DNA from 4 places in the Telluria sp. AIW5 genome. Region 1 is predicted to be linked to each of the others. Evidence: predicted binding sites of a transcription regulator. Region 1 holds the regulator's gene; each other region holds the start of a gene.
The links. Region 1 encodes sigma-54, which starts transcription at its own class of promoters, with help from an activator protein. Its sites were predicted from a motif close to TGGCANGNAANCTGCTTT; they were not measured.

Region 1 (7,602 bases):
CTGCCCGCTGAACCTGGCGCCGACCGCCAGTACCACGGTCACGCTGGCCCTCGGCGACGCGCTTGCGGTGGCGCTGCTCGACGCCCACGGCTTTCGCGAGGAAGACTTCGCACGCTCGCATCCGGGCGGCGCGCTGGGCCGGCGCCTCTTGACCCACGTGCGCGACGTGATGCGCAGCGGCGAGGCGATTCCGGCGGTGACGCCCGACACGCCGCTCACCCGCGCGCTGCTGGAAATCAGCCAGAAGGGCATGGGCATGACCGCCGTGGTCGACCCGGACTTCAAACCGCTCGGCGTGTTCACCGACGGCGACCTGCGCCGCCTGATCGAGCGCATGCAGGACTTTTCGAATGTGACCATCCGCGACGTCATGCACGTCGGCGCGCGCACCGTGCACCCCGAGCAGCTGGCGGTGGACGCGGTGGCGATCATGGAAGAATTCCGCATCAACCAGATGCTGGTGGTCGACGAAGCGGGCCTGCTGGTCGGCGCCCTGCACATCCACGACCTGACCCGCGCAAAGGTAATCTGATGACCCCGCTTGCACACATGGAGCGCGCCGCGCGCGTCAAAGTCATGATCTTCGACGTCGACGGCATCCTGACCGACGGCAGCCTGACCTACGGGCCGGACGGCGAAATCACGAAAACCTTCAACGTGCTCGACGGCCTGGGCATCCAGCTGCTGCAAAAGACGGGTGTGATTACCGCCATCATCAGCGCGAGAAAATCGCCGATCGTGCTGGCGCGTGCGCGCGACCTCGGCATCAACCACGTCTGGCAGGGCCACCAGGACAAGCGCGTCGCGTTTGCCGAACTGCTCGAACAGACCGGCTTCACGGCCGAGCAGTGCGGCTATATCGGCGACGACGTGATCGACCTGCCGCTGCTTGCCAAGGTCGGCTTTGCCGCGACGGTGCCGACCGGGCACCCGGAAGTGCAGCACCGCGCGCATTACGTCACCAAAGCCGGCGGCGGGCGCGGCGCCGTGCGCGAAGTGTGCGACATGGTGCTGCGCGCGCAGGGCAAGTACGAAGAGGCGCTCGCGCCTTATTTCGCATAGTTCGCATGGGCGTGACACCATGGCGACCTACGTGAACAAACGGACCGCACACCGCTGGCGCATGCTGGCGCTGATGGTAACGGCCGTGTTCTTCGCCTTCGGCAGCTTCTGGCTGCTGCAGGCGATCCAGACCGGGGACACGGCAGGCGCCGGCAACAACCTGAACGAGCCCGATTACATCGTCGAGAACTTCAGTTTCGTGCGCATGACCGAAACCGGCGTGCCGCGCTACGTGATGTCCGGCGCGCGCCTGGCCCACCATCCCGACAACGACGTCTCCGAAGTATCGAAGCCGATCGTCGAGAGCATGGCGCCGGGCCGCCCGCGCATGACCATGCACGCCGACCGCGGCCAGGTCTATCACGCCGAAAACCGCGTCGAGTTGATGGGCAATGTCGACATCGCGCGCCCGGCCACGCCCAAGAGCGAAGCACTGCGCGCGCGCACCGAGGCGCTCACCCTGCTGGCCGACGACGAGGTCGTCAAGACGAAACTTCCGGTGCAGATGACCCTCGGCGCCGCCTCGGTCAACGGGGTCGGCATGGTGGCCGAGAACCCGACCCAGAAGCTGCACCTCGGCGGGCGTGGCCAGATCGTCTATCCGCCGCGCCAGCACGCCGCACCCACCCAATAACAGGAACGAGCCCTAATGAAAACCCTTCTCGCCGCCGCCTTCCTTTCCTTGCTCTCGCTATCGGCTTCCGCCGAGCGCGCGGACTCGCTGAAGCAGGCCGTCATCAACTTCGATTCGCTCGACGTCGACGAAGTCACGCAGACGCGCATCCTGACCGGCAACGTCATCCTCACGCGCGGCACCCTGATCATGAAGTCGGACCGCGCACTGGTGAAGGAAACGCCGGAAGGCTACATGAGCGTGACGCTCACTTCCGGCCCGGGGCGCGTGGCGACCTTCCGCCAGAAGCGCGACGGCGGACCCGACCTGTGGATGGAAGGCCAGGCCGAGCGCATCGAATACGACGAGCGCCAGGAGCTGGTCAAGCTGTTCTCGAAGGCGATCGTCAAGCAGCTCGAAAACGGGCGGCTGACCAACGAGCTCGATGGCGCCTACATCTCCTACGACAGCCGCAAGGAAGTGGCGACCGTGCGCAACGACGCCAGCGGCGAGAGCAAGCTTGGCGGCGGGCGCGGGACGCTGATCATCGCACCGCGCCGCGGCGCGCCTGGCGCACCTGCGGCAGCGGTTCCCCCGGCCGGCGCGCCGGCGGCCAAGGCTGCGCCTGCATCGGCACCTTCATCGACGCCGGCAGCGCCAGTAGCAGGAAAGCGATAATGAAAGAAGCAAGCGACAAGCGCAGTACCCTGGTCGTGCGGGGGCTGCAGAAAAGTTACGGCAAGCGCCTGGTGGTGCGCGACGTGTCGCTCGAAGTGGGTTGCGGCGAAGTCGTCGGCCTGCTCGGGCCGAACGGCGCCGGCAAGACCACCTCGTTCTACATGATCGTCGGCCTGGTGCCGTCGGACGCCGGCGCCATCGAAATCAACGGCACCGATATTTCGAGCCTGCCGATCCACCGGCGCGCGGTACTCGGTTTATCCTACCTGCCGCAGGAAGCCTCGGTGTTTCGCAAGCTGACGGTCGAGGACAACATCCGCGCCGTGCTGGAGCTGCAGCGCGACGACAACGGCAAGGCACTGACCAAAGCCGCCATCAACGACCGGCTCGACTCGCTGCTGGCCGAACTGCAAATCGAGAAGCTGCGCGAGAACCCGGCGCTGTCCTTGTCGGGCGGCGAACGGCGCCGCGTCGAGATCGCGCGCGCGCTCGCCACCAATCCGCGCTTCGTGCTGCTCGACGAACCGTTCGCCGGTGTCGACCCGATCGCCGTGATCGAGATCCAGCGTATCGTGCGCTTCCTGAAGGAGCGCGGCATCGGCGTGCTGATCACCGACCACAATGTGCGCGAGACGCTTGGCATCTGCGACCGCGCCTACATCATCAACCAGGGCGCGGTGCTGGCGTCGGGACGCCCCGACGACATCATCGCCGACGAGTCGGTGCGGCGCGTCTACCTGGGCGAACACTTCCGCATGTAGCAAGCCTGTAGCAAAACACGGAACCCAAGCGGCACATGAAACAATCCCTGCAACTCCGGACTTCGCAGCACCTGGCGCTCACGCCGCAGCTTCAGCAGTCGATCCGCCTGCTGCAGCTGTCCACGCTCGAACTGCACCAGGAGATCGAGCAAATCCTGTCCGATAATCCGCTGCTCGAGCGGCTCGACGATCCGCTCGACCACTCGGTGCGCCTGCTGGCCGACGGCGCGCTCAACGCCGCGCCGGCGCAAGGCGAGGCGCCGGCGTCGAATGCGGAAGAGGGCGCCCCCGCAGCCGCGGATGGTGCCGACGGCCTTGACGGCGGCGGCGAGGTCGAACGCGGCGAGTCCGACGCGGACTGGGGAGAGTTGTCACGCGCGTCGAACGCCGACGGCGACGACGATGGCCGTCCGCAGCTGGGCGCTATCGGCGTGACCTTGCGCGAGCACCTGACGGAGCAGATCCGGGTGACCGGCGTGACGGCGCGCGACCGGGCCCTCGCCGAACTGGTGATCGACGCCATCGACGACAACGGCTACCTGGAAGAGCAGCTCGACGAGATCCACGCGCGCCTGCCGGAAGAGCTGGAAGTCGAGATCGACGAACTGCGCTGCGCGCTGGCGATGGTGCAAAGCCTCGATCCGGTCGGCGTCGGTGCGCGCAGCGCGTCCGAGTGCCTGGCGCTGCAGATCCGCGCCATGCCGGGCGTGCCGCTGGTGACGCGGCGCATGGCTTTGAAGATCGTCGAGGGTTACCTGACCTGGTTCGCGCAGCGCGAATTCACGAAGTTGAAGAAAGCGCTCGACTGCGACGACGAAGACCTGCGCGAAGCGCAAGCCGTCATTCGCCAGTGCAATCCGCATCCCGGCGCCGCCTTTGCATCGAGCGTCTCGGACTACGTCGTTCCGGACGTTATTGTCCGCAAATCGAAGAACGGCTGGAGCGTTTCGCTGAACAACGAAGTCATGCCGCGCCTGCGCGTGAACAACGTCTACGCGAATTTGCTCAAGCAGGGAAAAGGCGAAGGCCAGATGAGCGCGCAGCTGCAGGAAGCGAAGTGGCTCATCAAAAATATGCGCCAGCGTTTCGATACGATCCTGCGTGTTTCGCAGGCAATTGTGGAGCGTCAGAAGAACTTTTTCAGCCATGGCGCGGTTGCCATGCGTCCCCTTGTGCTTCGCGAGATTGCTGATACACTGGGTCTGCACGAGAGCACGATTTCTCGCGTAACAACTCAGAAATTCATGCTGACCCCGCACGGCATGTTTGAGCTGAAGTATTTCTTCGGAAGCCATGTCGCCACCGAAGCGGGGGGCGAAGCATCGTCCACGGCGATACGGGCGCTTATCGCGCAGCTGACAGGAGCAGAGGACCCAAAGAACCCATTATCCGATAGCAAGATCGCGGAAATGCTCGGTGAACAAGGCATGGTCATTGCGCGCCGCACGGTTGCAAAATACCGCGAAGCGCTCAAGATCCCTCCCGTCAGCCTCCGCAAATCCTTGTAACAGCGGCAGCCACGCGCACTCCTTGCGCGGCCCGGCGGCCGCTATCTTCTCAAAGGAGTGTGTATGAATCTCACCATCAGTGGCCACCACCTCGACGTCACCCCCGCCATCCGTGAATACGTACAGAACAAGCTCGAACGCATCACCCGACATTTCGATCAGGTCATCGATTCCCACGTGATCCTCGCCATCGACAATCTCACCGAAAAAGACAAAAGGCAAAAGGCCGAGATTAACTTGCGCGTGTCCGGCAAGACCGTGCACGTGGAGAGTGTGGCGCAAGACCTGTATGCTGCGATCGACCTGCTCATGGACAGGCTGGATCGCCAGGTGATGAAATACAAGACGATGTTGAAGGACCATAGTCGTGAGGCGCTCAAGCGCCTGCCTGAAGGCGGAGAGCCTGCTGCGGCGCTGTAATACCGGGCACTGAGCACCGTCTGAACGAGGGCGCCGGGAGGCGCCCTTTTCACGTCTGCCTTCGGTAAAATACATGTCTCTTTCACCAGCTCACTCGCCATGACCGACCACGTCCTGACCCGCATTGCCAACGGCACCGGCACGATCACCCTCGACCGTCCCAAGGCCTTGAACTCCCTCTCGCTGGCAATGGTCCGCCGCCTGACCGACATCCTGCTGGCCTGGCGCGACGACGCCTCCGTGTCCGCGGTCGTGCTCACCAGCAGCAGCGAAAAAGCCCTGTGCGCGGGCGGCGACATCCGCTTCTTCCACGAAGCGGGGCACGCCACGCCGCTTGGGGGCAGCGCGCTGCTCGAGGATTTTTTCACCGAAGAATACGCGCTGAATCACCTGATCCATTTCTATCCGAAACCGTATATTGCGATCATGGATGGCGTGGTGATGGGCGGCGGCATGGGCATCGCCCAGGGCGGTCCGCAGGCCGGCCTGCGCATCGTCACCGAGCGCACGAAAATGGCGATGCCGGAAGTGAATATCGGCCTGTTCCCGGATGTCGGCGGCAGCCACTTCCTGTCGCACGCGCCTGGGCAGCTGGGCAATTACCTGGGCTTGACGGGATTGACGATCGGCGCGGCCGACGCTTTGTATGTCGGCCTGGCCGACGTCTTCGTGCCGGGCGCGCAATTGGGCGAACTGAATGCGCTGATCGCATCGACGCCGGGCGCGCAAGTGCCCGAGGCAATCCGCGCCTTCGCTGCGCGCTGTGCCACGGACGCGGGACAAAGCGTCCTCGAAACGCAGCGCGCCGCGATCGACCGCCACTTCGGCGCCGGTTCGGTGGCCGCGATCATGGCTTCACTGGAAGGCGATGAGAATCCGTTTGCGCAAAAGGCTTTGGGAGCGATGCGCCAGCGTTCACCGTTGATGATGTGCGTGACGCACGAGATGCTGCTGCGCGGCGCCTCACTCGACGTTGCCGACTGCCTGCGCATGGAACGCACGCTGGTGCGCCGTAATTTCGAGCACGGCGAAGTGCTGGAAGGCGTGCGCGCGCTGGTGATCGACAAGGACAACGCGCCGCGGTGGAATCCGCCGACGCTGGACGCCGTGATGGCGGACATGGTCGAAGCCTTCTTCGCGCCGGCGTGGCCGGAACACGCACACCCCTTGCGGCATTTGCGTTGATATCGGTGGCGTAACGTAGCGTGGGCTCTCGAGCCTACGCGGTCATACCTACGCTTACCGTTCGGCGTCGATTACCGCAAACGCCGATCATGTGGCGCACGCGTGGGCATGCCCACCCTACGGTAAGCCAGGGCCAACGATGAACGCAGGTGCAACGTGTCTTCTTACGACTGCTCGCGATGCCTTAACACCACGCGCTCGGTCTCGTTGAAATAGGCCGCCAGCCGCTCAGCCATGTACACCGACCGATGCTGTCCACCGGTACAGCCGACGGCCACCGTCAGGTAGCTGCGGTTATCGGTCTTGAACGAGGGCAGCCACTTTTCCACGAATTTGCAGATATCGTGCAGCATCTCGGTGGCGCTCGGCTGGGCCTCGAGGAAGGCGATCACCGGGGCGTCCTTGCCGGTCAGCGGGCGCAGCGACAGGTCGTAATACGGGTTCGGAATAGCGCGCACGTCGAACACAAAGTCAGCATCGAGCGGCACGCCGACCTTGAAGGCGAAGGATTCGAAGAACAGGGTCAGCGGTGCATGCTGGACCTCGGCCAGTTCCTTGATCCAGGCGCGGAGTTTATTCGCCGACGCCTCGGAGGTATCGATCACATGGCCCAGCTGCTCGATCGCCCCCAGGCGTTCGCGCTCTTCGGCGATGCATTCGATCAGGGTGCGGCGCGACGCCGGGTTCTCGCCCGGGCGCAGCGTATGCGACAGGGGATGGCTGCGCCGCGTTTCGGAAAAGCGCGCGACCAGCGAATGGGTGCTCGAGGTCAGGAACAGGACTTTCAGCTCGTGGCCGCTTTCTTCCAGCCTGGCCACGGTGAGCGGCAATTCCGCCAGCGACTCGGCGCTGCGGGCGTCGACGGCGACGGCCAGCTTGTCCGTTCCTTCGCTCGACACGGTTTTCACCAGCTGCGGCAGCAGTGCCGGCGGCAAGTTGTCGACGCAGTAGTAACCCGCGTCTTCCAGGACATTCAGGGCAACCGATTTGCCCGATCCGGAGATACCGGTAATGAGAACAATGTGCATGGGTTGATGATACCGCAACAGCCCCCCGTTTGTCGTCGTCCGTGCCAGAATCGGCCGGATCGGGGTGCATACGTTCCGATCACGCAAGTTAGCGGGGAATGCGGCGAGGGTTTAGCGGCCGTATTTGGAACGATGGTTTTTCAATCGCCGCTCATCGCCTGTCTCTGCCGCTCCATGAACTCCTGCAGCGTATCGATCCCGCGCAGTTGCAGGATCGTGTTGCGCACAGCGGCCTCGAGCAGCACCGCGATGTTGCGGCCGGCGGCAACGGGAATGACGACCTTGCGGATCGGCAGTCCCAGCACCTCTTCGGTCGGGAAGTGGAAGGGTAATCTCTCGACTTCTTC
Region 2 (7,602 bases), 1.6 Mb from region 1:
ACGACGGCAAAGCCGCGGCCCTGCTCGCCGGCACGCGCGGCTTCGACCGCGGCATTGAGCGCCAGGATATTCGTCTGGAAGGCGATGCCGTCGATCACGGAGATGATGTCGACCACCTTGCGCGAGGAGGCGTCGATCGAGGCCATCGTGTCTACCACTTGCGCCACGACCTCGCCGCCGCGCACCGCCACCTGGGAGGCCGAGGCCGCCATCTGGTTGGCCTGGCGCGCATTGTCGGCGTTCTGGCGCACGGTCGAGGTCAGCTCTTCCATCGAGGCCGCCGTCTCTTCCAGCGCGCTGGCCTGCTGTTCGGTGCGGGCCGACAGGTTGGCGTTGCCCTGGCGGATTTCGTGGCTGGCGCCAGCCACGCTGTCGGAACTCAGGCGCACGCGCGCCAGCACGTCCTGGATCTTGGCGACGAAGGTATTGAAGCCGACGGCAATCGTGGCCAGCTCATCGTTGCCGCGCACGTCCAGGCGCGCCGAGAGGTCGGCATTGCCGCCGGCCAGGCCCGTCATGGTGGCGGCCAACGCGCGCAGCGGGCGCATCAGGCGGTAGAGCACGGTGACCATCACGGCGGCGGCCAGCAGCGCGCACACGACCGAGATCATCAGCGAATAGGTCATCAGTTCGCGCGCCGAGGCGGTGGCGACCGCATGCGGGAAGCTGAGCTGGACCGCCCAGGGCGCCATCTCGGGGTGCGGACGCAGCGGCTCCAGCAGGCGCACCATGCCGTGGGCGTCGATGAATTCGTAGGGCTTGCCCTGGCGGATGCTGTCGAGGCCCGCGGCCGGGATGTCGTCGGCCTTCCTGCCGTTGCGCGCCGCATCGGGGTGGCTCGCATACAGGCCGCCGTTCGACACCAGGGTCAGCACGCCGCCTTCGATCGGCTTCATCGTGGCCAGGATGGCGGACAGCTTCGAGACCATCATGTCGCCGGTCGCGACGCCCCTGAACTTGCCATCCACCATGATTGGCGCCACGAGCGAGGCGATCAGCGCGTCCTTGCCGTTGATCGGGTAGGAATACGGTTCGGTCAGGAAGCGCTTCCCGGTTTTCTTCGGCACGTCGTACCAGTCGTTGGCACCAGGCACCGTGGTGAACACGATCGGTTCCACGCCGACCTTCCCGTCCGCGCCAAGCGTGTAATACGGCATGTAGCGGCCGTTCGCATCATATTCCGGCTTCTTGCCGGCGAACTCGGCATCCTTGCCGTCGAGCGCATCCGGCTCCATGGTGATCGAGGCGCCGATCAGGTCTTCGGAGCCGAGCAGCATCGACCGGGTGATCGCCCCGGCCTGGCCACGCGCGAGGCCTTCGTTCGCCACGCCGGTCGCGCGCACGGCGCCGGCCACCGTCGAGATCGCGTTCAGGTTGGCGCCGATGCGGCCATCGAGCACGCTCGCGGTCTCGCGCGCTGCAGTGCGCGCCAGGCGCATCGCGGCGGCTTCCGAGGCTTCGCTGCCCTTGAAGCCGATGACGCTCGAGGTGATGCCGAGGCTGAGGATGACCAGCACGGTGGCAGTGGTGCTGATGCGGGTGTTGAGCGAGAAAGAGAAACGCGCGCGGCGTGGAGTGGAGTCGGGAGTCTTCATGGATGCGGTGGGCGTCGGGATGCGGGTCGGGTTGCGGGTCGGATTGCGGGTCAGAAGCTGCGCGTCAGCGACAACACGACGCTGCCCTTGGCCGGATTCGAACAGGCGATGTGGCCGCGGGCGTCCGGTACCCCGGTGCTGTAACGGTCGTAGGCGTGGGTGGCGCCGAAAGCGCGCGTCCAGGCCGCGGCCACGGTCCAGCCGCCGGGCAGCGGGCGCGACAGGCCGGCCTTGATGTCGCGCCAGTTCCAGTAATCGTTGCCGGCGCCGGCCACCCGGCCTTCGCCGGCGTGCAGGGTGAGCGTGGTGTCGTGCCCGAGCGTGAGGCTGGCGCCGCTGTCGAAGTAGCCGGTGCCGCGGGCGTTGACGATGCCGAAGAAGTCGCGTGTAAACGTGTAGTTGTATTTAGCGTAGACGGCTTTCCAGGTCAGGCCGGCCGACAGTTCGCCGTAATCGAAACGGGTGCCGGTGGCGCCGATGACCGCGCCCGGATACTTGTAGTAGAGCGCGACCAGGCTGTAGCCGATATCGCGCACAGTGCCGCTATAGCCGCCGTACAGGTCCCACTCGAGCTTGCCGTGTTCGATGTACCGGTCGCTCACGTTCGACACCCAGCTGCCCGCGCTCCAGCCGCTGCGGTGGGTGACATCGATGCCGCCCTGGACGGCGGGCTGGCCCCAGGTCTGGCGAAAGCCGCGCGAGATGTATTGCGACGCCAGGCTGGCGTTGCCGGTCACGCTCCAGGCGCTGTCGATGCTGCCGACGTCGATGGCGTCGTCGGCGTGCGCGGGCGGCAGCGTGCACAGGATGAGGCAGGCGAGCGGCAGCAGCCGCTGGATGGAAAGGGTCATGGTGGTGGGCGCATTGCGCCGGTTGGAGGCTAAAAGATTCCGTAAGGCAAATTTCCTGCAGGAATTTTATGCGTATCCCACAGCCGAGCCGCGCTTTCATGCCAGAATGAAAACCAGATTTTTTTGCGCTGCATCATCCGCGCCACAAAGTAGCAAGGATGGCATTCGTGTTTGATAACGCGGCCGCTACCCGGAGGCGGGCAGGCCGCTGCGAACGGGGGGCAGGAACGGTGAGGAGATCCGGCGCCGATCGGGAGACCGGCGCGCGCAGCAGGCCTAACGGCCCTGGTAGAGCAGCACCGCGCAAGCGGCGGCGCCGATGACGAGCACGCCGTAGAGGAAATAGCGCATCGCGGTGGCGAGGCCCGCCACCGCCTTGTCGGCGTCCTTGCTGAGCATGCCGCGCTTGCGCCCGGAATTCATCAGCATGGCGATGAAGACGAAGCTCGTGAACAGGATCAGGACGAATTTCATGCAGGACTTGTCCAGTTCGCCATCAAGTGCGCGCCAGCACCAGCGCGAGCGCAACGAGGCCCAGCACGCCGGACGCGGCGGCAACGAAACCGACCAGGGTCAGGCGCTCGCGCGCGGCCTGCAGTTTCGCAATCAGCTGGGCGTTCTGGTCGGCCAGTTCCGTGATCAGTTTCGAGGCTTCGCGCACCTGGCCGTGGAGCTGGGCGATCGCGGCGTCCTGCTGTTCCACCTGGGCCGCGAGCATGGCCAGCCCGTCGTCGACCGGCATGTGCGCCACCGCTTCGTCGAGCTCGGTGTTGGGCAGGGGAGTCACCTTGCGGCCGACGGTCTCCCACAGCCGGCGCGCGCTGCTTGCGACCTGGGGCGCGGCCGAAATGACCTCGCCCCAGGGAACGGATTTCAGTACTTTCAGCCAGGCTGCCGCCATGTCGTTTTCTCCTTCTGGTGTCAGGTTTGCAGGATAGCACCACCCGTAGCCCAGCCCCGCCCCGCTGCCCCCTTGCCAATCGTGCGGCGCGAATTTTGCAGTACCATGGTCCCATGTGTGGACGATTTGACCAGAGCCAAACGGCACGATATTACGCGAGCGTCTTCGGCTGGGCCGATGCCGTGTACGACAGCGAATCGACGCCGGCCTATAACGTGCCGCCCGGTACGTATCGCCCCGTCATGCACATGCAGGACGGCGAGCGTCGCATCGACGATGTCTTCTGGAGTTATCGCGCGAAATGGGCTGAAGGGAAACTGCCGATTTCCATCAACGCCCGCCTCGACAAGCTGAGCAACCGCTACTGGAGCCGGCTGCTGAAAAACGGCCGTGCGATCGTGCCGGCCGACGGCTGGTACGAGTGGACCGGCGAAAAGGGGAAAAAGCAGCCCTGGCATATCCACCGCAAGGACCGCGCTCCCCTGTACATGCTGGCGCTGGCCAGTTTTGGCACGTTTACCGAAAACCGGGCCGAGGCCGGCTTCGTACTCGTCACCGACGATGCCGCCGAAGGCATGCTCGACATCCACGACCGGCGCCCGGTCGTGCTCGAGGCGGCCGACGCCGCGCTCTGGCTCGATCCGGACATCAGTCCCGAACAGGCGCTCGAACTGGCGCGCCAGGCGGCGCTTCCGCCCGAGGCCTTCGAGTGGTTCAAGGTCACGCCGCAAGTCAACCGCGCGAATGCCGACGGCCCGGAAATGGCGCTGCCGATGCCCGAGTAGCACGACGCGCGCGGCGTCGGTCCACTCAACACCATCCTCCCCTCACGCGCCAGCGTGGAGGGACGGCGGTCCTATTCCAGCATCGTCAGCAGGGCGACCAGTCCAAGGGACAAACCGATCAGCACGCCCGTGCGGTTGCGCAGGCGCTGGCCGCGTTCGACCAGTTGTTTCGCGAAATGGCGGCGTGGACGGCGTGCAGCGTCGGGGACAGGCTGTGCTTGCGATTCGTTCGTGTTCATCTCGATATCCATTCGATAACTCCCCAACATCGTGGGCGAAGAAAAGACTGTGGGAATGCCGGGCCGCGGCGCGGTGGCAGGAGTGTCGGGGGAAGCTCGGGCGCGACGCGCGGCGTCGGCCGAGCTCAGGCAAGCCGGGCGGGAGATCCTGGCCTGCGGATGCGGGCGGCGCCGCGCGGACAGTTGCGGCGCGCGATCGTGTGGGCAGAAAAGACAACGGCGCGGGCAGGCGCCGCGCCGTGGAAGGACGTAAAACACGTGAAACTGAACAACTCGTGATGCGCAGTGCGTGACATGCCAGGTACCGTGTTCGATCTGCTGCCGGGAACGCCGGAACGAACCGCACGCCACCAGGACGTCCGCCCTGACCCGCAACTTAAAAAATTGATTCTACACGAAGGTCTTGACTCTTAAATACGAATTTGCGCAATGTGTTTGCGCCAGATCACACTCCTGCCATTCGACGCCAAAAACCCGCAGGCCTTGCAGCCGCGCGGCCCTTGTTCGGGCGGCGTGAATGAAATTCAGTTCTGCTACGCGATTAAAACCGTTTATTGCCTTGAAATCGAATAGCTTCCTGATCTATGTCTAGCCAGCCAGGCAACTAAAACGCCGAGGCCGGTGTCATACCTGCATGACCGGATAAACCAAACCGACGCGCGAGGACACCGATGGGTATCTATATGCAATTACGAGACACGCTGAAGGAAGGCGAACATTACGCCGGCATTATCCTGGGCAAGGATGGCGGCGCCGACCACCACCTGATCCTGCTTCCCGGCGACGCAGCCGATGTGGGCTGGCCGGGCGCACTCGAATGGGCCACGGCGCAGGGCGGCGAACTGCCGAGCCGGCGCGAGCTGTCCCTGCTGTTCGCGAACCTGCGCGAGCAATTCGAACGCGAGTGGTACTGGTCGTCCGAGGCGCACGAGACGCGCGCGCAACTGGTCTGGGGCGAAAACTTCGCCAGCGGCATCCAGACAGTATACGGCCGGCCGTTTCGCGGCCATGCGCGCGCCGTCAGGCGGGTGCCGATCGAGTGAGCGGGCCAGCCCGCGCGCAGCGACTCCGGCCCGCCGGGACAGGTTCTTACCGAGCCGGCACCACCGCGCGCCCGATCGGCTCCTCGACATTGGCCAGGAACCAGGCCGTGGTCGCCATCAGGGCCACGTGGCGGCGCAGGTTGTCCGGGTCGACCTTGTCCAGCGTATCGGCTGCCGTGTGGTGGTAGTCGAAGTAGCGCGAGGTGTCGATCAGCGGCGCGAAGCTCGGCACGCCTGCGCGTTCCAGGCCCGACAGGTCGCCGGTCGAGAGCGCGTCCTGGCGCTGGAACACGCCGGCGCCGATCGGCTGCAAGGCCGCCTGCAGCGGCGCAAACAGGCGGCTCGACGCTGCCGGCACGCTTGCGCGCAGGCCGAACGGACGCCCTGCCCCGTTGTCGCTCTCGATCGCGCCGACGTGGCTGGCGGCGTTCGCCGTGTTCGCCTCGAGATAGGCGCGCGCGCCGCGCGTGCCGTTCTCTTCGTTCATCCAGGCGACCAGGCGGATCGTGCGGCGCGGCCGGTAGTCGAGCTTTTTCAGGGTGTCGAAGACGGCCATGGCGCTCGCCACGCCGGCGGCGTCGTCGTTGGCGCCGGTGGCCAGGTCCCAGGAATCGAGGTGGCCCGAGACGATCACGACCTCGTCCGCCTTGTCCGTGCCGGGCAGGTCGGCGATCACGTTGTAGCTGTCGGCGTCAGGCAGTATCTGCGGCGTAAGCAGCAAGCGCATGGTGAGGGGGCCGCGTTTCGCGAGGCGGCTCATCAGCATGGCGTCCTCGACCGTGACGGCCGCGGCCGGGATGCGCGCGCCGTCCTGCAGGTTGGTGGCGCCCGTATGCGGCAGGCGGAAGTTGGCGCCGCCCACCGAACGCACCAGCGCCGCCGCCGCACCGAGCTCGGCCGCCATGCGCGGGCCGTTGGTGCGGTAGTTCGAACCGGCGCCATAGGCCTGTCCGGCCAGGCCGCGGTCGGCCATGTTCTGGTCGAAGGGAACGTCGAAGAGCACGATGCGGCCCTTGACGTCGCCGGCGCGCGCCTTCAGTTCGTCGAAGCTCGAGACCACGACGACCTGCGCCGTCAGGCCCGCGGCCGGGGTGGCGCCCGAGCCGCCGAGTGCGGTGAGCACGAGGTGCTGGCTGATGCCGCCCGGCCGGCCGCGGTAGTCGACCAGCTCGCCCGTCTCCTGCCCGCGCACCCAATGCGGCACCTTGACCGGCTGCAGCGTCACCTTCGCGCCCAGCTTGCGCATGGCATCGGCGACCTGGGTCACCGCGGCCGCCGCGCCGTTCGAGCCAGCCAGGCGCGGACCGATCAGGTCGGTCATGTCCGCCGTACGTTCCCATGCATAGTCGCTTTGCAGCGCCGTATCGCGGATCTTCGCCAGCGCGGCCGGGTCGTTGCCGGGGCTGGCAGCCTGGGCGCTGCCCACGGACGGCGCGGCGAACAGGGCTGCAACCGCGAGGCGGAGGGCTGGCTGGCGGAGACGGTTCATGCGTTCTATCCTTCAAGAGTCGGGGATGAGAACGATAGCGCATACTGCAAGTTTTTGCTGTCTTTACAAGCGCCAATGCAAAGGCGGTAGAGGGACCGCTGCCCCGATCAGGCAGGAACCAGGCGTACCAGCGTAATCTCCGACGGCGCCCCGAAACGCTTCGGCGGTCCCCAATAACCCGTGCCGCGGCTGGTGTACACCCACAGGCGGCGCACCCGGTGCAGCCCGGCAACAAACGGCTGCTGCAAGGGCACGAACAAATTCCACGGGAAGAACTGGCCGCCATGTGTATGGCCCGACAGTTGCAGGTCGAAGCCCGCCGCTTCGGCGGCGGTTGCGCTACGCGGCTGGTGCGCCAGCAGGATCTTCACGGCAAGGCCGAGCGGCGCGCCGGCAGCGGCCGCCTGCGGGTCGCTGCGGTGGGCCGGATTGAAATGGTGGGCCGAATAATCGGCGACGCCGGCGATCATCAGCGCGGCGTCGCCGCGCCGGCGCACGACGTGCTGGTTCAGCAGCACGGTGAGGCCCAGGCGCCGCAGCTCGACGATCCACTCTTCCGCGCCCGAATAATATTCATGGTTGCCGGTGACAAAAAACGCGCCGTCGGGCGCCGACAGGCGCGCCAACGGCTGGGTATGCAGCCCCAGGCGTTGCACGCTGCCGTCGACCAGGTCGCCCGTCACCGCGATCGCATCGGCG
Region 3 (7,602 bases), 1.5 Mb from region 1:
TCCAGAAGCTGGTACGCACCGGCTTCGGCACGAATAACGTCGACCATTGCACGCGCCTCTGCCACGCCTCCTCGGTCTCGGCCCTGCTGGAAGGGATCGGCTCGGGCGCCGTGTCGAACCCGGTGATGGACGTGACGCGCGCCGAAGTCATCCTCATCATCGGCGCCAACCCGACCGTGAACCATCCGGTCGCGGCCACCTGGATCAAGAACGCCGTACGTACCGGCGCCAAACTGGTCGTGCTCGATCCGCGCCGCTCCGAGCTGGCGCGCCACGCGCACCGCTACCTGCAGTTCAAGCCCGACACCGACGTCGCCCTGCTCAACGCCATGATGCACGTGATCGTCACCGAAAAACTGGTGGACGCCGACTTCATCGCCAGCCGCACCATCGGCTACGCAGAGCTGGAAGCGAACGTGGCCGAGTACAGCCCCGAAGCGATGGCGCCGATCTGCGGCATCGACGCCGAGACCATCCGCTACGTGGCCCGCCTGTACGCCACCTCGAAAGGCTCGATGATCCTGTGGGGCATGGGCGTGTCGCAGCACGTACACGGCACGGATAACGCGCGCTGCCTGATCGCGCTGGCCCTGATGACGGGCCAGATCGGCCGTCCCGGCACCGGCCTGCATCCGCTGCGCGGCCAGAACAACGTGCAGGGCGCGTCCGACGCCGGCCTGATCCCGATGATGCTGCCGGATTACCAGCGCGTCGACAACCCGGAAGCGCGCGCGAAATTCGAAGCCGCCTGGGGCGCCACGCTCGATCCGAAGCCGGGCCTGACGGTGGTCGAGATCATGGACGCGATCGACGCAGGCCAGATCCGCGGCATGTACATCATGGGCGAGAACCCGGCCATGTCCGACCCGGACGCCAACCACGCGCGCGCCGCGCTGGCCGCGCTGGAGCACCTGGTGGTGCAGGACATCTTCCTCACCGAGACGGCCTATCTCGCCGACGTGATCCTGCCTGCCTCCGCCTTCCCGGAAAAGACGGGCACGTTTACGAATACCGACCGCCTGGTCCAGCTGGGCCGGCAAGCCATCGACCCGCCGGGGGAGGCGAAGCAGGACCTGTGGATCATCCAGCAAATGGCGAACCGCCTCGGCCTGCCGTGGAACTACGGCCATGTGTCGGAAGTGTTCGACGAGATGCGCCACACGATGCCGAGCATCGGCGGCATTACCTGGGAGCGCCTGGAGCAGAACGGTGCAGTCGTCTACCCGTGCATGAACGAGGGCGACGCCGGCCAGCCGGTCGTGTTCACCGAACTGTTCCCGCGCGAAGGGGGACGGGCACGCTTCGTCCCGGCCGATATCATCCCGGCCGACGAGCGGCCCGATGCCGACTATCCGATGGTGCTGATCACGGGCCGCCAGCTCGAGCACTGGCACACCGGCAGCATGACCCGGCGCGCCACCGTGCTCGATGCGATCGAGCCGGATCCGGTCGCTCTGGTGCACCCGCTGGATATGGAACGCATGGGCATCACGCCGGGCGCGCCGGTCACGATCGCCTCGCGCCGCGGTGAAGTGGTGCTGTATGCGCGCGCGGACGACAGCTCGCCCGTGGGTGCGATTTTCGTTCCCTTCTGCTACTACGAAGCGGCGATCAACCGGCTGACCAACGCGGCGCTCGACCCGGTCGCGAAGATCCCGGAGTTCAAGTATTGTGCGATCAAGGTGACGGCGGGCGGGGAGGTCGCACACCAGGGGAGCTACGGTGGCGGCCAAATCCTGGCCGGCATGGCACAATTAGCAACATGAATTGTCCCGACCTGCCACGCTACCGCCCGCAACTCTCCGACGCCCGCGCCCACCTCACGCACGAGGTGAGCGCGCTGGACGAACGGGGCCGCGCGTCGACCATCTCGATTCCGGCCGAACGCCCGCTGACGGTGTATGTGGACAAGCGCGAGCTGGTCACCCTGATGACGCTCGGCGGCGCGCCCGAAGCCCTCACCTTGGGCTACCTGCGCAACCAGCGCCTCGTGCGTGCTATCGAGGACGTGGTCTCGGTGCAGGTCGACTGGTCGGTCGATGCGGTGGCGGTCGTCACCCGCAACGGCATCGCCGATGTCGAAGAGCGCACCGCGAAAAAGGTCGTCACCACCGGTTGCGGGCAGGGGTCGGTATTCGGCGGATTAATGGATGAGATCGACACTATTTCCCTGAGCGATACTGCGCGCCTCAGCCAATCCGTCGTGTACCGCATCGTCGACACCATCCGCACCCAGCAATCGATCTATAAACAGGCCGGCTCGGTGCACGGCTGCGCGCTGTTCTCGAACAGCGGCGAGCTGCTGTACTTCGTGGAAGACGTGGGCCGCCACAACGCGGTCGATGCGATCGCCGGCCTGATGTGGCTGGAAGGGATCGATGGCGCCGACAAGGTGTTCTATACCACCGGGCGCCTGACTTCCGAGATGGTCATCAAGGGCGCGCAGATGGGCATTCCCTTCCTGCTGTCGCGTTCGGGCACCACGCAGATGGGGCACATGGTGGCGGAAAAGGTCGGCATGTCGCTGCTGGCGCGCTGCACCGGCAAGCACTTCCTGCTGCTGGCCGGGCAGGAGCGGCTGGTGTTCGAGCCCGAACTGTTCGATCTTCCCGCGGCCACGCAGCGCAGCTGAATGTCCCTGTTCGACGCCACGGCGCACGCCTTCGCGCTGCTGTTTTCGGGCGACGCCGCCCTGTGGCGCATCGTCTGGGTCTCGCTGAAAACGAGCCTCGTCGGCCTGCTGCTGGCGACGCCGCCTGCCGTGCTGCTGGGTTACGCGATCGCCATGCACCGCTTCCCGGGGCGCCGCGTCGCCATCTGGCTGGCCCAGTGCGCCTTGTCCCTGCCGACGGTCCTCATCGGCTTGCTGCTCTACCTGCTGCTGTCGCGCCGCGGTCCGCTCGGGCCGCTGGAGTGGCTGTTCTCGCAGTCGGGCATCATCGCCGGCCAGTTCCTGGTCGGCCTGCCGGTGCTGCTGGCCTTTACGCTGGCGGCGGTGCAGGCGCTCGACGCGCGCTATGCCGAGACGGCGAGGGCGCTGGGCGCCTCGCGCTGGCGGGTCATGGCCACCGTGCTGCACGAGGCGCGCTATGGCGTCATGGCGGCCGTGATCAGCGGCTTCGGACGCGTGATCTCGGAAGTCGGCTGCGCGCTCATGGTGGGCGGGAACATCGAAGGCGAAACGCGGACGATTACCACCGCCATCGCGCTGGAAACGAGCAAGGGCGAGTTTGCCCAGGGGATCGCGCTGGGCATCGTGCTGGTCGCCCTGGCGCTGCTGATGAACGGCGCCCTGATGCTGCTGCAGGGCGAAGCGCATACCGCCGGAGGACGCGCATGACCAATCTGCTGACGGTGCGCGGCCTCAAGAAACGCCACGGCGAGCGCCTGCTGTTCGATATCGATGAACTGAGCCTCGACACGGCCAGTGCCTATGTGCTGACCGGCGCCAACGGCGTGGGTAAAAGCACGCTGCTGCGCGTGCTGGCCGGGCTCGATACCGCGCAGGTGGGAAGCGCCTCCTTCGAGGGCAAGCCCGTCACGCTGCATCCTTACCCGCAGCTGCTGCGCCGTGCGATCGTCTACGTGCACCAGCACCCGATCATGTTTTCGACCAGCGTCGCGCAGAACATCGCCTATGGACTGGCGGCGCGCGGCGAAGCGAAGGCGCGCATCGCGCGCGTCGTCGACGAGGCGATGGAATGGGCGGGCGTGACTTACCTGGCCGGCACCGATCCGGCGCGCCTGTCCGGCGGCGAGAAGCAGCGCGTGGCGCTGGCGCGGGCGCGCGTACTGCAACCGCGCCTGCTGCTGCTCGACGAACCCACCGCGAACCTCGACGGCGCCGCGCGCGAGCAGGTGATCGCGCTGATCCCGACGCTCATCGAACAAGGAACGACGGTGGTCATGGCTTGCCACGACCGCGACTTGATTGGCCTGCCCGGCGTACGCCGCCTCAAGTTGCGCGACGGGCATCTCGAATACCGCACCCATAAAGGAGAACACGATGAAACGCCGTAAGCTACTGGCCGTACTGCTGTGCGCCAGCCTGACTTCGCCCCTCGCGCTGGCGCAGGACGTGCTGCGCCTGTCGACCACGACCAGCACCGAGAACTCGGGCCTGCTGTCCCAGCTGCTGCCGGCCTTCGAGGGCAAAACCGGCATCAAGGTCAAGGTGATCTCGGTCGGCACCGGCAAGGCGCTCGAACTGGGCAAGAACGGCGACGTCGACGTGACGCTGGTGCACGCGCGCCAGCTGGAGGATAAATTCGTCGCCGAGGGCTGGGGCATCGACCGCCGCGACGTGATGTACAACGATTTTATCGTCGTCGGCCCGGAGTCGGATCCAGCGAAGGTGAAGGGCAACCATGACGTCATCGCCGCCTTCGGCAAGATCGCGGCGAGCGGCGCGAAGTTCATCTCGCGCGGCGACAATTCGGGCACCGACGTGATGGAGAAGGGCTACTGGCAGACGGCCGGCACCAGGCCGGCAGGGTCAAACTATGTATCGGCGGGCCTGGGCATGGGCGAAGTCCTGAACATGGCCGCCGAAATGCGTGCCTACACGCTGACCGACCGCGCCACCTACGGCGCGTACAAGGCAAAGACGGGCCTCGCGATCCTGGTCGAGGGCGACAAGCGCATGTTCAATCCGTACGGGATCATCGCCGTCAATCCGGCGAAGCACCCCGGCGTGAACTACAAGGGCGCGACGCAGTTGATCGAGTGGATCACCTCGAAGGAAGGGCAGGCGCGCATCGCCGCCTTCAAGCCGGCCGGCGAGCAGCTGTTTTTCCCCACTGCGAAGTGAGACGGCTGGGGTCAGGTCTGACATTTAGACACGGCCTCAACGATAGCCGGCCGAATAAGGCAGAGGTCGTGTCCGATTGGCAGACCTGACCCCAGTGAGACGGCTGGGGTCAGGTCTGACATTTAGGCACGGCCTCAACGATAGCCGGCCGAATAAGGCAGAGGTCGTGTCCGATTGTCAGACCTGACCCCAGCTCTGCACTTACTTCTGCAAAGCCTTGCGCTTGCGCGACACGGCGCCCGCGGCGAGCAGGGCGATGCCGAACAGGGCGAACGAGCCCGGTTCCGGCACGTCCGTCACCTCGGCCAGCTTGAACTGGCCGTTCGAACCGATGAAGAAATACTCGCGCGCACGGTTGTGGTAGGTGCCGCCCGAGCAGCCCGGCCCCGTGAACCCGGCGAACTGGCAAGCCACCTCGCTCACCAGCCTGCTGGTCGGCGAGCCGAGCGTGTTGGCGTTGGTGAAGGCGAACGACAGGATCGATTCGCTCGACAGGTCGCGGCCCGCGCTATTGAAGAAGTAACCGGCGTCGAGCATGCCGGGGGCTGCCTGGGCAAACACGCTGACCTGGCCATTGCGGGTCGGGTTGCCGCTCGAATCGACCGTGCCACCGCCGCCCTGGAGCACGTTGAACTCGGCGATGACTTCGCCCAGGTTCGCGCCGTAGTAGCCGTTCGTGCTGGCGTACTGGCCGCCGACCGGATTGCGGTAGATGCGGATGGTGCCGCTGGCGAAGCTGAAGTCGCCGCCGAACACGCCCTTGCCGCTTGCCTGGAAAGTTGCGCTGATATTGCCGGTCGGGTAGTTCAGGGGGAAGTAGCGGCCGTTGCTGTCCGCCTGCAGGACGTTGAAGACCGCCGTTTCCTTGAACGAGAAGGCGTTGCCGCCCGTCGAGGTCAGCTGGATGAAGGCGTTGCCGTTGAAGTCCAGGTATTCGTTGACGACCTGGCCGCCGGCGAAGCCGCCGCCGACCGGATTGAAGACCCAATTGTTGAGTACCGGACTCGCGATTGCGGCACCGGTGGTGCCCAGCGCGAGGGCTGCGGCACAGATAAGTTGTTTAACAAATTTCATTATTGCTCTTTCGACAAATTGTCAGTGGGGCGGTGGAACTTTAAGTAAAGCAATCGTCGTGCCTAAAAACAATTTCCTTAAGAATCAATTGCTTATGATCATCAACAGGTCTCGCCGTAAATACATGTAAAGAAAGTCGACACGGCGCATTTCCAGATAGAACGCGAGCTTGTATTTGTGTCTTTTCAAGAGTGCACCGACTGTTCCGTGCGTGCACCAATAGTGCTGCGGGGAAAGCGCACTTGGCGCATTGCTCAACAAAAATGCCAGCTCGGGAGCTGGCATTTGTCGACGTCAAGCCTGCCGGGCGGCGGCCTTACGGTTCCCGTGCCTGCGGTTTCCCCAACAGCACGCCGTCGAATGGCGCCGGACCGTCGCCGATGATGACCTCGCCGTCGTCCCCGATCTCGAAGGACCGGATCTGCCGGCTGTGCTTGCATCCCCTTACCTTGACGACCGAGATCACCGTGTGCAGTTCGGATTGCGACTCGATGTAGCGTTGCATGATGATCGCGTCGACCAGCACCGCGCTGCCGTACTGGCTGAAGCGCAGTTCCTGGTAGCGGTCTTCGAGTTCGCTCGTCATCAGGACGGTCACGCCTTTCGCGCCCAGCACCGTGGTCATGCGGTAGAGCGAATCGCGGAAGTCCTCGCGGTATTCCGGCGCGATCGCCAGTTCGAAGCCGAAGAGCGAATCGAGCACGATACGGGTCGCACCCGTGGCGTCGATCAGGCCGCTGATCTCGTGCAGCGTCTCGTCGACCGAGAGGTCGAGCGCGCGCACGCTCATCATGGCGACCTCGCCGGCGCGCACGAGGGCGTCGAGCTTGTCGTTCATGATCTGGTTCGGCGTACGTTCGAACAGTGCCAGCACGCCTTTCTCGCCGTTGGCGGCGCCGGCGGCCAGGAACTCGGTGGCAAGGATCGTCTTGCCCGAGCCGGTCGGGCCGACCAGCAGGACCGAGTAGCCGACCGGGATGCCGCCGCCGAACATTTCGTCGAGCGTCGGCACGCCGCTCGACAGGCGGCCCAATGGTTGCTTCAGCGGCGCAATGGCGCCGATCGGTTCAGGCGCGGGCAGGATGCGCGGGAAGATTTCGATGCCGCCACTGCCGATGCGAAACGCGTGCAGGCCAGGGCGCTGTTGCCGCCCGCGCATCTTGATGACCTGCAATTTGCGCGCCATCGCGTTGCGCTGCACATACTGGTTCAGCCAGATCAGGCCGTCCGCGACAGTGAAGATCGGGTTCTGGTCGGCCTCGTTGGTCGTGTATTCGCCGATCAGGAAGCTGGTCGCATTCCAGGCCGTCATGTGCGTGACCAGGCGCTGCACGAAGGTTTGCAGGGCCGCGACTTCCTGCTGGTCGCCGCGCGCGCCCTGGACGAAGGAGCGGAAGGAATCGATGAACACCAGGCTCGGCGCACGCATGCGCACTTCTTCCAGGATCTGGGCCAGCACGGCGTCGTAATTGCCTTCCTCGACCTGGGCCGCCAGGTTGACGAAGTTGACGGCGTCCCCGACCTTGTCGAAGTCGAAGAAGGAAAATTGCTGTTGGTAGCGCAGCATTTTCACGGGCGGCTCGCCCATGGCCGTGAAGAACAGGGCGCGCCGCTCGGGCGTGGCCAGCGCGAACATGATTTGCTGCGCGAACGTGGTCTTGCCGCTGCCGGGGGCGCCCCCGATGATGTTGAACGACAAGTCGGGCAAGCCGCCACCG
Region 4 (7,602 bases), 220 kb from region 1:
ATCGCCGGTCAGGTGGATGCGCCGCACTTCGGCCGAGACGACGCCCAGCTCGAGCGCCATGTCGCGCTGTTCGAAGGCGTAGACTTCGTGGCCGCGCCGCGCCGCCTCGCGCATCATCGCGAAGGTCGAGTCCTTGTAGATCTTGAAACCGGAGAGCGGATCGGCGAGGAAGGCGATTTTCATGGAGGGTCCTGTCTGGGTAATGCCCTCGATTTTAGCCGGAATCCCGAATGCGCGCGGCCGACCGCCCGCAGCCGAATAGTTCGGCGGGGCACATAATGCTGATGAGCAAATTGCGCCCGATCGGTGTGAGGCCTGAGCGTGCGCAAACGCGGGCGCAATTGTGTGGGCGACGATGATCGGATGGACGCACAACTAGACCATAAGACCGAACAGGAACGCATTGCCCGCGTGTACCGCGGCTGGCATGGAGGCGCCGCGCTGGCGCGTTATGCCTGGCACCGGCCCGACATCGTGTTCCAGGACGCCATGCGCACGCGGGTACTGTCGCGCATGCTGGCCAACACGCTCGGCACCGACCTCGGCAACATACGCGTCGTCGATGTCGGCTGCGGCACCGGTGGCTTCCTGCGCCAGCTGATCGACTGGGGTGCAACGCCGGCCAACCTCACCGGCATCGAACTGCAGCAGGACCGGCTCGACCTCGCCCGCCCGCGCTCGGCGCCCGAAGTGCACTGGCATTGCGGTTCGCTCAGCCCCCTGCCTGCCGCCAGCGCCGACCTCGTCACTGCGCAGACCGTGATGTCCTCGCTCCTCGATCAGGAGCTGCGCCAGCGCATGGCCGCCGACATGTGGCGCGTATTAAAGCCGGGCGGCTGGTGCCTCGTATTCGACTTCCGCTACAACAACCCGCGCAATCCGCACGTACGCAAGGTGACGCGCGCCGAGCTGGACGGTTACTGGCCCGGCCACCGCCAGCAATACCAGACCCTGCTGCTGGCCCCGCCCGTCGGTCGCGCGCTGGCCGCCCTGCCCGCGCTGGTGACGGAAGCGCTGGCGGGCCTGGCGCCGCCGCTGCGCTCGCATTTCATTTACATGGTGCAGAAGGAGCGCTGAGCAAGGCAAGCGGCCCAAGCGTTACGCGTAGGGTGGGCCGGGCCGCGATCGGACCCCGTGCCCACGCGCAAATGATGAGCAGACGCGCCATATTTTCAAAGTTGCGCAGCGTTGCAGTCCAACAGCGGCCAACGCGGCGCATGGTTTTTGGTGGGCACGGGGCGCCCACCCTACGAATCAATAGACTTCGGGATTCGGATCGGTCCGCTCCATCTCGAGCGAAGCCGCCAACAGCCCCAGCCTCGCCACCACGCCATACACATAAAACCGGTTCGGCGCCGCCGTCCCCGGCTTCGCCTTCAAATCCGGCACCGCGTGCTGCTGCGCGAACGCCAGCGGCACATACTGCGAGCCCGGCGCATTCAGGTTCTGGTCGATGCCGCGCTCGGCGTGCACGCGATAGAAGCCGCCGACGACATAGCGGTCGATCATGTAGACCACCGGCTCGGCCACCGCGTCGTCGATCTTTTCGAAAGTCGGCACGCCTTCCTGCACGATCAGGTCGGTCACGGCGACACCGTCCTTGATGACGGACATGCGCGCGCGCTGCTTCAGGCTCAGGTCGCGCACTTCGCTCGCATCCTTCACCGTCATCACGCCCATGCCGTAGGTGCCGGCGTCGGGCTTCACGATCACGAAGGGTTTTTGCTCCTTCATGCCGTATTCCTTGTACTTCTTCTTGATCTTCGAGAGCAAGGCCGAGACCGCGTCGGCCAGCGCCTCGGTGCCCTGGTCGTGCTCGAGGTCGATCTCGCCCACCTTCGCGTGCAATGGGTTGACCAGCCATGGATCGATGTCGATCAGCTTGCCGAACTTCTTCGCGACCTCGTCAAACGCCTTCAGGTGGTTGCTCTTGCGGCGCAGCGCCCAGCCGGCGTGCACCGGCGGCAGCAGCGACTGCTCGTGGATGTTTTCGAGGATCGAGGGGATGCCGCTTGATAAGTCGTTGTTCAGCAGGATCGTGCACGGGTCGAAGTCCGCCAGGCCGAGGCGGCGGCCGTTGGGCGAACGCACCAGCGGTTCCACCACCAGCATGTTCCCGTCAGGCAGCGCCAGCGGCGTCGGCTGGGTGACCTCGGGAGAGAGGGACCCCAGGCGCACGTGCAGGCCGGTCTGGCGGAAGATCTGCATCAACCGCGCCACGTTTTGCAGGTAGTGCGGGTTGCGCGTATGCGTTTCCGGAATCAGCAGCAGGTTGCGCGCGTCCGGGCAATACTTGTCGATCGCCGCCATTGCCGCCTGGACGATGAGCGGCAGCATTTCGGTGGACAGGTTGTTGAAGCCGCCCGGGAATAAATTCGTATCGACCGGCGCCAGCTTATAGCCGGCATTGCGCAGGTCGACCGAGCAATAGAACGGCGGCGTGTGTTCCTGCCACTCGAGGCGGAACCAGCGCTCGATGGCCGGAGTGGCGTCGAGGATCTTTTTTTCTAAATCGAGCAGCGGGCCGGTCAGGGCGGTAGCGAGGTGCGGAACCATGAAAGTGGGCGTCCTTATTGGCTTCTTGGCAATGAATGTCCCATATCTTGGGGCAATAAGCCCTATTGTAAAGGCTCATGTTGCGCCGCACCTAAACAAAAAGGGCGCCCCGCAGGGCGCCCTTTGTGAAGCTTTATGCTGATCGGGTCGCGGTATTACGAATGGTACGCCGATTCGCCGTGGCTGGTAATATCCAGGCCCTCGCGTTCCTGCTCTTCCGGCACGCGCAGTCCGATCACGACGTCGACGATCTTGAAGGCGACGAAGGCGACGATGGCCGACCAGACGATGGTCACGCCGATCGCTTCGGCCTGCACCCATACCTGGTGGCCGATCGAGTAGACGTCGGTCGAGGCCTTGTTGGTGACGTAATCCCACACGCCCTGCCCGCCCAGTTGCGGCGAAGCGAAGACGCCCGTCAGCAGTGCGCCGACGATACCGCCGACACCGTGCACGCCGAACACGTCGAGCGAATCGTCGACACGCAGCAGGCGTTTCAGGCCGTTCACGCCCCACAGGCAGACAAAACCGCCGACAATGCCGATGACCAGTGCACCCATCGGGCCGACGAAACCGCAGGCCGGCGTAATGGCGACCAGGCCCGACACGGCGCCGGACGCAGCGCCCAGCATCGATGGCTTGCCCTTGGTGAACCATTCACCCATGGTCCAGGCGACGGTGGAGCCGGCGGTGGCCAGCAGCGTGTTGATGAAGGCCAGCGCTGCGACGTCGCCCGCTTCCAGCGCCGAACCGGCGTTGAAACCGAACCAGCCCACCCACAGCAGCGAGGCGCCGATCATGGTCATGGTCATCGAATGCGGCGCCATCGATTCGCGGCCGTAGCCGACGCGCTTGCCGATCACATAGGCGCCGACCAGGCCGGCAACCGCCGCATTGATGTGCACCACGGTGCCGCCCGCGAAGTCGAGCGCGCCCTTCTGCCACAGCCAGCCGGCGCCATCGGTCACGGTGGCCAGGGTGGCGGCGTCCTTGATCGCGTCAGGACCGGCCCAGAACCAGACCATGTGCGCCACCGGCAGGTAGCCGAAGGTGAACCACAACACCACGAACAGCATCACGGCGGAAAAGCGCGCGCGCTCGGCAAAGGCGCCGACGATCAGGCCGCAGGTAATGGCGGCAAAGGTGCCCTGGAAGGCGACGAAGATGAACTCGGGGATCATCGTCTCCTTGCTGAAGGTGCCGGCCATGCTGAAGACGCCGGCGACCGGATCGTAGATGCCGTTCAGAAAGGCGCGGTCGAAACCGCCGATGAAGGGGCTGCCGCCGGTGAAGGCGAGCGAGTAGCCGTAGAGGCACCACAGCACGATGATGAGCGAGAAGATCATGAAGACCTGCAGCAGCACCGAGAGCATGTTCTTCGCGCGCACCAGGCCGCCGTAGAACAGGGCCAGGCCCGGGATCGACATCATGATCACGAGTATGGTGGCAATAAACATCCAGGCGGTATCGCCCTTGTTGATGGAGGGTGCGGCCCAGGCCGGCAGCACGACACCCATTGCCAGTGCGGCAGCGAGGACTTTGTTCGTTAGTAGCGATTTGACTGCGGATTTCATCGGGATCCCCTTACAGTGCTTCGTTGCCGGTCTCGCCGGTACGGATACGGATGACCTGGCTGAGGTCGGAGACGAAAATCTTGCCGTCGCCGATCTTGCCGGTGCGGGCGGCGCCCTGGATGGCGTCGATGACCTGGTCGACGATGTCGTCATCGACGGCCGCTTCGATCTTGATTTTTGGCAGGAAGTCGACCACGTACTCGGCTCCGCGGTAGAGCTCGGTATGGCCCTTCTGGCGGCCGAAGCCTTTGACTTCGGTCACCGTCATGCCCTGCACGTTAATTTCGGACAGCGCTTCACGCACTTCGTCGAGCTTGAAGGGCTTGATGATGGCGGTAATCAGTTTCATCGCATTGCCTCTTTCAGAAAGTTTTGGAGACCGACAGCACGGCGGCCGACTTGCCCTGGTTGCGCCCGCCGGGAACCAGATAGGCTGCGGTATCGGCCTTGACCCAGGCCAGCGCCACACTGGCGAAACCGAAGTCTTTCGTGACGCCGACCTTGTAGTCGGTGTACGACAAGGCGCCGTTGTTCTTCACGCGCTGGCGGCCCACGTGCAGGTTCAGCACCAGGCCCTCGACCGCCGGGACCGGCACGTTGGCGCCCAGGTCCAGGTAGCCGCTCTGCTTGCTGTCAGGCGTGCCGAACAGGTTGGTCGTCGCGTGCGAATACTTCAGGTAGGCCGGACCGATGCCGACCTGCCCGTACAGCTCGAAGGTATTGGCGTTCGGGCTCAGGCCGTTCGACGGATACCAGTAGTACAGGCCGCCGACGTCGTAGCTGATCGCCTCCGTGATCTGGCCGCGCTTGCCGCCGTACAGGTCGACTTCGACATTGCCGTCGCCGCCCAGGTCCTTGGTCCACTTGATGGTGGAGAGCCAGGTGCCCACATACAAGCCGCTGGGGCTGTGGGTGTAGTCGACGCCGCCTTGCACGGCCGGGTCGAAGCGGGTCTGCGACAGGCCGCGGTAGCGGTATTCGCTGGTCAGCGCCGCGTTGTAGCTGACCTGGTGCTCGGCGGCGGGCGTTTCCTGCGCCTGTGCTGCCGGGCTGCCCATCATTGCCAGCGCAAATACCGCTGAACTCGCCGCTGCGTTGCCTGCTAACTTGCTCTTCATGATGCTTCCCCTGTTGGATGGACGGATGTGGTGTCTCTGGTGCCCTGAGTTGCAGCTTTATCCATCCTGTAGCAGAATGCGTGCCAGCTTATGGGGGCATCCCATGTGCTTGATTTTTCGCCCATCCGCCCCACTTCTGGTGGAGATCACCACAAATAAGTGCGCAGCAGCGGCAAGACGCGCCGTCACGCACTAAACGAGGTCGCCGCGCACCAGCGTGGTGCGCCGCCTCGCTGACCAGGACTTACGGACATGAATAGTTTCTTCAACGACTTGCAAGGCAAGATCAATCAGGCGATGGAAAGCTCGCCCGCCAAGGACATCGAGCGCAACGTCAAGGCGATGATGACCCAGGGCTTTTCCAAGCTCGACCTGGTGACCCGCGAAGAATTCGACATCCAGGCGCAAGTGCTGGCAAAGACGCGCGCGAAGCTCGAAGCGCTCGAGCTGCGCGTGGCCGAGCTGGAAGCGCGGCTGACGGAGACGGCTCCCAAAGTCTGATTGCGCTTGCCGGCACGCTTCAATCATTCGATGAGCGGCCATGAATGCAAACGACCAACTGCCCGGCATGAGCTTGCCTCCCCAGGAGGTATCGATCGACGTGCTGCGCGAGAAATACGCGAAAGGCGATGAAACCTCGGTCGCCGACGTGCGCCGGCGCGTCGCGCAGGCCCTGGCTGCGCACGAGGCGCCGGAACGCCGCGCCGCATTCGCCGACCGTTTTCTGTGGGCCATGGAAAACGGCTTCGTTCCCGGCGGCCGCATCAACTCCGCCGCCGGCCTCCAGCTAAAAGCCACCCTCATCAATTGCTTCGTCCAGCCGGTCGGCGATTCCGTCACCGGCTTCGAGAACGGCCTGCCCGGCATCTACACCGCGCTCGCGGAAGCCGCCGAAACCATGCGCCGCGGCGGCGGCGTCGGCTACGACTTCAGCGCCATCCGTCCTTTCGGCAGCCTGGTGCACGGCACGCGCTCGCGCGCCTCCGGCCCGGTCTCGTACATGGAACTCTTCGACGCCTCCTGCCGCACGGTGGAATCGGCCGGCGCCCGCCGCGGCGCCCAGATGGGCGTGCTGCGCATCGACCATCCCGACATCGAACGTTTTATCAGCGCCAAAGACCGCGGCGCCCTTTCCAACTTCAATATCTCGGTGGGGGTCAGCGACGCCTTCATGCAGGCACTGGAAGCGGATGCGAACTTCCCGCTCGTGCACCGCGCCGAACCGGGAGAGGAAGCGGTGGCGGCGGGCGCCCACCAACGCGGCGATGGACTCTGGGTCTACCGTGAAGTGCGCGCGAAGACGCTGTGGGACAGCATCATGGCCTCGACCTGGGACCATGCCGAGCCGGGCGTGCTGTTCATCGACCGCATGAACGCCGAAAACAACCTCTGGTATTGCGAACAGCTGCGCGCGACCAATCCCTGCGGCGAGCAACCGCTGCCGGCCTACGGCTGCTGCGATCTCGGCTCGCTCAACCTCACCTGCTTCGTCGATGAGCCGTTCAGCGAACATGCCCGCTTCGATGTCGAGCGCATGCAGGAGGTCGCGGCGGTCGCCGTGCGCATGCTCGACCTGGTGCTCGACGCCACCGAATGGCCGCTGCCGCAGCAAGCGGCCGAAGCACGCGCCAAGCGCCGCATCGGCCTCGGCTTCCTGGGCCTGGGCAGCGCCTTGATCATGCTGGGACTGCGCTACGATGCGCCCGAGGGCCGCGCACTGGCCGCGCGCATCGCGCAAGGCCTGCGCGATGCCGCGTATGCCGCTTCCTGCGCACTGGCGCGCGAAAAAGGCGCCTTTCCCCGGTTCGACGCGGCGCGCTACCTGGAAGGCGCTTTTACGTCGCGCCTGCCCGACGAATTGCGCGAAGCGATCCGCGTGCACGGCATCCGCAACTCGCATCTGCTGTCGATTGCGCCGACCGGCACCATCGCGCTGGCCTTTGCCGACAATGCCTCGAACGGCATCGAGCCGGCCTATTCCTGGACCTATCAACGCAAAAAGCGCATGCCGGACGATTCGATGCGCGCCTACGAGGTGCAGGACCATGCCTGGCGGCTCTACCTGCGCAGCAAGCCCGGGGCCACGCCCGACGGTCCGCTGCCGCCCGCCTTCGTCACCGCCCTGCAGATGAGCGCGAGCGACCACCTGCGCATGCTCGAAGCCGTGCAGCCCTTCATCGACACGTCGATCTCGAAGACGGTCAACGTGCCGGTGGATTATCCCTACGACGATTTTCGTGGCCTCTATTTAGAAGCCTGGCGCGCCGGCCTGAAGGGCCTGGCGACCTATCGCCCGAACGCGGTGCTCGGCAGCGTGCTCGGCACGGTGCCGGCCAGCGCGGCGCTGGACGACG

Region 2: AC1MEM_RS18800 (TorF family putative porin) is a predicted target of sigma-54. The motif match lies at 2,574-2,591, and genes of this name have one in related genera.
Region 3: pepA (flocculation-associated PEP-CTERM protein PepA) is a predicted target of sigma-54. The motif match lies at 5,931-5,948, and genes of this name have one in related genera.
Region 4: AC1MEM_RS00365 (TorF family putative porin) is a predicted target of sigma-54. The motif match lies at 5,317-5,334, and genes of this name have one in related genera.

Annotation. Positions count from the first base shown of each region.
Region 1 is NZ_CM155289.1:295,262-302,863, reverse strand. Features, by position in the region: gene AC1MEM_RS01345 (KpsF/GutQ family sugar-phosphate isomerase) at 1-532, shown strand, start outside; gene AC1MEM_RS01340 (KdsC family phosphatase) at 532-1,062, shown strand; gene lptC (LPS export ABC transporter periplasmic protein LptC) at 1,094-1,696, shown strand; gene lptA (lipopolysaccharide transport periplasmic protein LptA) at 1,712-2,353, shown strand; gene lptB (LPS export ABC transporter ATP-binding protein) at 2,353-3,114, shown strand; gene AC1MEM_RS01320 (RNA polymerase factor sigma-54) at 3,150-4,622, shown strand; gene hpf (ribosome hibernation-promoting factor, HPF/YfiA family) at 4,686-5,042, shown strand; gene AC1MEM_RS01310 (enoyl-CoA hydratase/isomerase family protein) at 5,142-6,227, shown strand; gene rapZ (RNase adapter RapZ) at 6,392-7,255, opposite strand; gene hprK (HPr(Ser) kinase/phosphatase) at 7,396-7,602, opposite strand, start outside.
Region 2 is NZ_CM155289.1:4,251,227-4,258,828, forward strand. Features, by position in the region: gene AC1MEM_RS18795 (methyl-accepting chemotaxis protein) at 1-1,595, opposite strand, end outside; gene AC1MEM_RS18800 (TorF family putative porin) at 1,646-2,446, opposite strand; gene AC1MEM_RS18805 (hypothetical protein) at 2,723-2,920, opposite strand; gene AC1MEM_RS18810 (hypothetical protein) at 2,943-3,347, opposite strand; gene AC1MEM_RS18815 (SOS response-associated peptidase) at 3,461-4,132, shown strand; gene AC1MEM_RS18820 (hypothetical protein) at 4,204-4,371, opposite strand; gene AC1MEM_RS18825 (Lcl C-terminal domain-containing protein) at 5,055-5,414, shown strand; gene AC1MEM_RS18830 (M20/M25/M40 family metallo-hydrolase) at 5,461-6,903, opposite strand; gene AC1MEM_RS18835 (metallophosphoesterase) at 7,011-7,602, opposite strand, start outside.
Region 3 is NZ_CM155289.1:1,748,266-1,755,867, forward strand. Features, by position in the region: gene fdhF (formate dehydrogenase subunit alpha) at 1-1,766, shown strand, start outside; gene AC1MEM_RS07725 (formate dehydrogenase accessory sulfurtransferase FdhD) at 1,763-2,632, shown strand; gene AC1MEM_RS07730 (ABC transporter permease) at 2,633-3,340, shown strand; gene AC1MEM_RS07735 (energy-coupling factor ABC transporter ATP-binding protein) at 3,337-4,020, shown strand; gene AC1MEM_RS07740 (ABC transporter substrate-binding protein) at 4,007-4,810, shown strand; gene pepA (flocculation-associated PEP-CTERM protein PepA) at 5,012-5,884, opposite strand; gene AC1MEM_RS07750 (DUF7125 family protein) at 6,201-7,602, opposite strand, start outside.
Region 4 is NZ_CM155289.1:74,493-82,094, forward strand. Features, by position in the region: gene gshB (glutathione synthase) at 1-183, opposite strand, end outside; gene AC1MEM_RS00345 (class I SAM-dependent methyltransferase) at 364-1,077, shown strand; gene gshA (glutamate--cysteine ligase) at 1,255-2,556, opposite strand; gene amt (ammonium transporter) at 2,712-4,073, opposite strand; gene glnK (P-II family nitrogen regulator) at 4,141-4,479, opposite strand; gene AC1MEM_RS00365 (TorF family putative porin) at 4,493-5,248, opposite strand; gene AC1MEM_RS00370 (accessory factor UbiK family protein) at 5,501-5,749, shown strand; gene AC1MEM_RS00375 (adenosylcobalamin-dependent ribonucleoside-diphosphate reductase) at 5,790-7,602, shown strand, end outside.